DNA from 3 places in the Aquitalea sp. FG25 genome. Region 2 is predicted to be linked to each of the others. Evidence: predicted binding sites of a transcription regulator. Region 2 holds the regulator's gene; each other region holds the start of a gene.
The links. The regulator FNR, encoded in region 2, switches genes on or off when oxygen is low (the NO sensors DNR and NnrR bind a similar motif). The targets are predictions, from matches to a motif close to TTGATNNNNATCAA.

Region 1 (2,267 bases), on a different contig from region 2:
TCGTATTCATACAGGCCGTGCTGGGCCTTGGTGGTGGACTTGATCGGCCAGGTGATCAACGGGCGTCCCAGGCTGGCGGCAATTTCTTCGGCCAGCATGGTTTTGCCGGTGCCAGGTTCGCCCTTGACCAGCAATGGACGTTGCAGGGTAATTGCGGCATTCACCGCCATCATCAGGTCGTCGGTGGCAACGTAGTGTGCGCTGCCGCTAAAGCGTGTATTCATGTGGCTTAGCCCTGTTGTTATCAAATACTAAAGCCGCCACGGGCAGCCGGGGCGGCTTTGACACTGCCGGGCGCACGGTTCACAGCCCTCGTGCCGTGAATCCGCAGTCTGTGGTTCAGCGTACGAACTGGCGTTCCAGATCTTCCAGGCTGATATTCCACTCTTTCATCATGTGGCGCAGCAGGACGATTTCCGGATCGCTGATGGTGCCGTCAGACTTGCTGATGTCCATGGCCAGTACGCAGGTGAGAATGCGTTTGTTCGGATCGGTCACTTCCGCCAGCATGGCTTCGATGCGGTCAGTGTCCAGCAGATGGATGGTGCCATCCTGTTCTGCTTCATCCGAAATATCGTCACAGTAGTCGACCAGCACCTGGGCAAACTGTTTGCGAGGCAGGTTGATAAGGTCGTAGACGTTGACGTCTTCCAGCAAGTCCAGCTCGCGCGGATCCATATTGCCATCGGAAATCATGAACATTGCCAGCAAACGGGCAATAGCCTGCGGACTATTGGTTGGATATGGACGCATCACGGAATCCCCTGTTGTTATTGATTGAGTCTTGTGACGAAGGCCGGCGGCATAACTGCCACCTGACGGGTCTGGTAGTCGAAAAAGACGATTCCCGTCTTCAATCTTGCCACTTCTTTGCCGCTGTTGCTATCGATAGCCTGGTAGACGATGTCCAGCCCGTACTTGTTGGGGTCAGCGATGCCCAGATTGAAAACCAGGCTGTCACCATGAAAGGCCTCGGCCCGGTACATTACCGCAGCATCTGCCATGATAATGCCAGAACCCTCGACATCCAGTTCGCTGTAGCCCATGCTCTTGAGCCAGCGCAAGCGCGCTTCGTGTGCCAGCCGCAAAATGGCATCGTTGGCCATGTGGCCGCCGTAGTTGATGTCGCCGATGCGGACATCCATGCTTGTCTGGTAGATGAACTGCTCTGGCAGTGCAATCTTGATACGGGCCATGATTTCACCTGAATAAAATGACGTTCAGTCTAATCGACTGTCTTAATCTGCATCAACCGCTAGCGGGCATGGTTTGATAGACTGAATGCATAGTAGCAACACACACAAGGAGAGGGTTATGTACCAACGCATTTTCGTGCCGGTGGATGACAGCGACACTTCCAACCTTGCCCTGGCCGAAGCATGTCGGCTGGCCAAGAGCATGAACAGCACCATCCGGCTGGTGCACGTGGTGGATCTGGCCCAGTTTGGCTGGGGCGGTACCGAATTTCTGGACGCGGCAGAACTGCAAAAGTCCATCAAGCAGGCGGGCGAGCAGGTGTTGGGTCAGGCGCAGGCGCAGGCTGTGGCTGCGGGGCTGACTCCGGAAGTGAAGATTCTGGAAAGCTGGGGCGACAAGATTGCCTCGGTGCTGCTGGATGATGCCAATAGCTGGGGTGCAGACCTGGTGGTGATGGGAACCCACGGCTGGAGCGGTTTGATGCATATCCTGATGGGTAGTGTTGCCGAGGGCCTGCTCAAGCAGGCAGATGTGCCGGTGTTGCTGGTGCGTAATGCCGGCGAGTAAGCGTAGCAGCCCGGCCGGTTCTGGGGGCGGGCAGGCATGAAAAAGGGCAGCAGCGCTCACCTTGCATGATGAGCGCTGCTGCCCTTTGGCCCAAAACAACAATTAGCTTGCGGTGGCTTCGCTGCTGCCTTCCTGGGCTTCCATCTTGGCACGTACTGCCTTGCGCAGGCTCTTGTACAGGTCAGGGTGGGTTTCCTTCAGGTACTCGACGATTTCGAAGTCTTCGCGACGTACCTTGGACAGGTCGATCTGCTCAACGTGAACCAGACGCAGCAGTTCGCGTACTGGTTTGGGCATGTTGCGACCGCTTTCATAGCGAGAACCGCCAGACTGGGTTACGCCAATGCGGCTCCAGAATTCTTGCTGGTTAAGGCCAAGCTTGCGGCGGATTTCACGCGGATTGGTGATTTTTTCAAAGAGTTTCATGGGTTGTTCCTCTTAAAAGGCTAAACAGTATTGTATTGAATTATTGTTTTGGCTTAGGACACTGCCCTATGTCCTAA
Region 2 (2,267 bases):
TCTTCGCTCTGCACCCGGTTAACCGCCTGCTGCACCTGCGGATCAAAGTCCTGAATGCCCACACTCATGCGGTTGAAACCCAGGCGCGCCAGATGATGCACGGTTTCGCGACCGACCTTGCGCGGGTCGATCTCAATGGAATATTCTCCCTCCGGCAAAAAATCGAAGTGCGCGCGCAGCATGGCCATCAACCGGTCCAGCTGCTCGTCGGACAGGAAGGTGGGGGTGCCGCCACCAAAGTGCAGCTGAATGAGTTTTTCCCGGCAGCCAAGCGCGGCGGCAACCAGCTTGATCTCTTTTTCCAGATAGTCGAGATAGCGGTCGGCGCGGGTTTTATCCTTGGTGATGATTTTGTTACAGCCGCAGTAGTAACAAACCGTGTTACAGAACGGTATGTGAACGTACAATGATATTGCGTTCTGATGCATGCCAAGGTGGCGTTGCTTCAGCCAGTGTTTATAGTCCTTCTCGCCAAACGCCGGGGTAAACCGGTCTGCGGTCGGGTAAGAAGTGTATCTTGGGCCTGAGCCATCAAGACGTTCGATCAACTCTCGGTCGAACTCACAGTGGGTAGGCGAAAACGGATGGGTGGTGTGCATGTCGTCGGGTATTGATAGTCAAACGTCAGGTGGACTGGTAAATTTGCGGAAAACGTGTGAATTCCGCTTTGACAAGGGTCAAGCTTCTTTACAGGGTTGTACAAAACACTCGATGTCAGACCAAAACCAACACACTCTGCACGCACTGAAGGTGTCCTGCTCCAACTGCAGCCTGCGCGAACTCTGCCTGCCCATCGGGCTGAACCGCGACGAAATGACGCAGCTGGATGCCGTGATCCGTCAGAGCCGCCGCCTTAAGCGCGGCGAGTACCTGTTTCGCAGCGGCGAGACATTCAAATCGCTGTTTGCCGTGCGCACTGGTTTCTTCAAGACCAGCGTCGCCAGCCAGGATGGCCGCGAGCAGGTAACCGGCTTTTTGATGTCAGGCGAACTCATGGGCCTGGACGGTATTTCCTCCAATGTCCACGGTTGCGATGCGATCGCGCTGGAAGACAGCGAAGTATGCGAACTGCCATTTGGCCGCATGGAAAGCCTGGGCCGTGACATCCCCAGCCTGCAGCATCACTTTTTCCGCTTGATGAGCCGCGAAATCGTGCGTGACCAGAACGTCATGCTGCTCTTGGGCAACATGAAGGCAGAGGAACGTCTGGCTGCCTTCTTGCTGAACCTGTCCCAGCGCCTGTCCACCCGTGGCTTTGCTGCCAATGACTTCATCCTGCGGATGAGCCGTGAAGAAATCGGCAGCTTCCTGGGCCTCAAGCTGGAAACCGTCGGCCGTACCCTGTCGAAATTCCAGCAGCAAGGTTGGCTGAGCGTGGACCACAAGCACATCCAGCTGATCAAGGCAGATGCACTGAAAGACCTGATTTCCGGCTGCACCCACGCCAACGGCGTGTAAGCAGGCAGTGCATTCCAGGGGCGATGGCTGCGGCAAGCGGCGCATCGCCCTTTTTGCATCTTGCCTCTTCGGGCAAGAACCGACCATTCACCGGAAGACCTACACCTTTTGGCGACAGTGTGCTGACCGCACCTACCAGCGTGCCAATCAGCATGCCGGCAGCCAGGTATTCCCCCTGCTGCTCCGCCGCCGCCACATGCTCTGCCGTGATTTCGCCGCAGGCCAGCACCGGCGGTAATACCTCTTTCCAGCCATAGCCGGTGGCAATGCGGCGCATGGACTGAATTGCTCCCTGCCCATCCGTCCCCGCCGACACCAGCATCAAGTAGGGCAAGCCCGCAGTAAGCTCCTGTGCCGGGTAAAAGGTGCGGTCGAAAAAATCCTTCATTTTGCCCGCCATATAGCCAAAATTTTCCGGCGTTGCCAGCACGATGCCATCGGCACTCAGCAAGTCATCCAGCGTGGCCTCTTGTGCCGGCATGCTGCGCAGCTGCAACACTGCCGACAGCGTAAGCAAGGGCCGACACAAGGCCTCAACCAGCTGCAGGGTGTGGCCAGTCTGGCTGGCATGCACAATCAGCAACTGCTTCATGTGAGGCTGCACCCGGCAATGCTGGCCAGGAGCTGCTGCAAGCCAGCCTGCTCCGGCCAGCCGGTTGGCACCACAAAGCCGCGCGCAACCTCTTCCCAGTAACCATCCCCCACCGGCAGCAGCTCGGCCACCAATTGCGGCACCACGGCCTGCAACAGCTCCTGGCGCAGACTGTGCTGCTCGCGCACGGCATCTTCCCTTACACGTGCCGGAGCCA
Region 3 (2,267 bases), on a different contig from region 2:
AAAGCGCACGCCCTGGGTGAGCGCATCGTCGGTAGGGCGCCATTCGGCAGTGATTCCGGGATTGAGCACACGAAAACCGGCATCGTCCAGGCGTCTGGCAATACGTTCCACCGCGCCGCCGTTCCAGCCGTGCGTGCCGAACGATGCTGCGGCCTTGTTCTTGAAGCGTAAGCCGGTCATTTCCTCAAGCAGGGCGGCCACGTGCGGCAACATCACATTGTTGACGGTCGGGCTGCCAACCAAAATGGCCTTGGACTTGAATACGTGGGTGAGTACGTCGTTTTTGTCGCTGTTGGACAGGTTGAACAGCTTGATCACAACCTCTGGGTCCGCCTTGCGTATGCCTGCGGCAATGGCTTCGGCCATCATGAGGGTTCCGTTCCACATGGTGTCGTAAACCAGGGTGATCTGGTTCTCCTGGTAATTGTCGGCCCATTGCAGGTATTGCTCGACAATCTGGGTGGGGTTGTCGCGCCAGATAATGCCGTGGCTGGTGGCGATCATGTCGATGGGCAGGTTCAGTTCCAGAACCTCATGAATCTTCTGGGTTACCAGCGGGCTGAATGGGGTAAGAATATTGGCGTAATACTTGATGCATTCTTCTTGCAGTTCGATCGGATCGCACTGGTCGTTAAACATCTGGGCGCTGGCGTAGTGCTGGCCGAAGGCATCGTTGCTGAACAGCACGGCGTCGTCGGTCAAGTAGGTGGCCATGCTGTCTGGCCAGTGCAGCATTGGCATTTCGACAAACACCAGTTGTTTGCCGTTGCCCAGGTCCAGGCTGTCGCCGGTTTTGACGATCTGGAAATTCCAGTCCTGGTGATAATGGCCGCGCAGCGACTTTTCACCATTGGCCGTACAGTAAATCGGGGTATTGGGGATGCGCGCCATCAGTGCCGGCAGGGCGCCACTGTGGTCGATCTCGCCATGGTTGGCGATGATGTAATCGATGGCCCCCAGGTCAACTTCCTTGGCCAGATTGGCAACAAATTTCTCGGCATAGGGCGCCCAGACGGTATCGATCAGGGCAATTTTTTCTTCTTTAATCAAGTAGCTGTTATAACTGGATCCGCGATGCGTGCTGTATTCGCTGCCGTGAAATTCGCGTAGTTCCCAGTCTTGTTTGCCAACCCACTGGATGTTGTTTTTAACAATGAAGGCCATGCTGGAAAGCTCCTTGCTCGATAAGATTCGTGTGAAATGAATCTTATCGAGCAAAACATTCATAGTAAATGAATCTTATCGATATCATTGATTGGCTTGATGTTGGTCAAGCGCAGAGTGGATGCGCAGCGCTGCAAGGCATGGCCGGGCAGTGAAATGGTGTGAGCACGGCTACAGGCAGGGGGCCGTCAGGTTAGAATGAATGCCCAATCCGTCTGCAGGTGTGCGGATGTGAACAACCCCATGAGACCCTCCAGATCGTGCGACTGACGGCTTTTACCGACTACTGCTTGCGTGTGATGATGTACAGCGCACTCGCGGGCAATCGCCTGGTGACTATCAACGAGATAGCCCAGGCTTATAATATTTCTGCCAGTCATCTGACCAAAGTGGTGTTTTTTCTCGGCCAGCATGGCTACTTGCTGACGGTGCGCGGCAAAGGAGGGGGGGTACGCCTGACTGATGAGCCGCGCCAAGTCAACTTGGGCCAATTGGTGCGGGCGGCGGAAACCGACAACGTCATGGTGGAGTGTTTCGACCCGCAGCACTCCCAGTGCCGCATCGCCTCGGTATGCCGTCTGATGAATGTGCTGCAAGGGGCGCAGGAAGCTTTCTACGCCGAGTTGTCCCGCCACACCCTGGCAGACCTGCTGGTGCCGTCGGCAGGGTTGGGGCATGCCTTGGGCATTGAAATCCGGGAAATAAAAATGTCCTGATGTGTTGCTCAGTAACAGTCATGCCAGCTGCCCTGACCTGATGGAATGCCAGCAGGCCAGGGTTTCAACATGGCATCATCCAGACCGCCGCATTCCGGCCTAATCTGCAGCGGGCTCGGCAAATACTTCCCGGGCAATACGCATGGCATCTACCGCTGCGGGTACGCCGCAGTAGATGGCAATTTGCAGGATGGCCTCTACCACTTCTTCTTTGCTGCAGCCGTTGTTCAGCGCACCGCGCACATGCAGTTTCAGCTCGTGCGGGCGGTTCAATGCGGCAATCATGCCAAGGTTGATCAGGCTGCGCGTTTTGCGTGGCAGTCCTTCTCGCGCCCACACCGTGCCCCAGCAATATTCAGTCACCAGCTGCTGTAGCGGCATGCTCAG

Region 1: the regulator FNR is predicted to act here: its motif matches at 1,239-1,252, upstream of ACODR9_RS16885 (universal stress protein).
Region 3: the regulator FNR is predicted to act here: its motif matches at 1,261-1,274, upstream of norV (anaerobic nitric oxide reductase flavorubredoxin).

The regions. Positions count from the first base shown of each region.
Region 1 is NZ_JBMDJV010000019.1:69,524-71,790, forward strand. Features, by position in the region: gene ACODR9_RS16870 (AAA family ATPase) at 1-224, opposite strand, end outside; gene ACODR9_RS16875 (TerB family tellurite resistance protein) at 340-753, opposite strand; gene ACODR9_RS16880 (thioesterase family protein) at 771-1,196, opposite strand; gene ACODR9_RS16885 (universal stress protein) at 1,315-1,764, shown strand; gene ACODR9_RS16890 (helix-turn-helix domain-containing protein) at 1,867-2,190, opposite strand.
Region 2 is NZ_JBMDJV010000016.1:78,071-80,337, forward strand. Features, by position in the region: gene hemN (oxygen-independent coproporphyrinogen III oxidase) at 1-599, opposite strand, end outside; gene fnr (fumarate/nitrate reduction transcriptional regulator Fnr) at 712-1,458, shown strand; gene ACODR9_RS15080 (flavodoxin family protein) at 1,400-2,050, opposite strand; gene ACODR9_RS15085 (DUF1853 family protein) at 2,047-2,267, opposite strand, start outside.
Region 3 is NZ_JBMDJV010000030.1:39,858-42,124, reverse strand. Features, by position in the region: gene norV (anaerobic nitric oxide reductase flavorubredoxin) at 1-1,164, opposite strand, end outside; gene ACODR9_RS21100 (RrF2 family transcriptional regulator) at 1,425-1,880, shown strand; gene ACODR9_RS21095 (carboxymuconolactone decarboxylase family protein) at 1,980-2,267, opposite strand, start outside.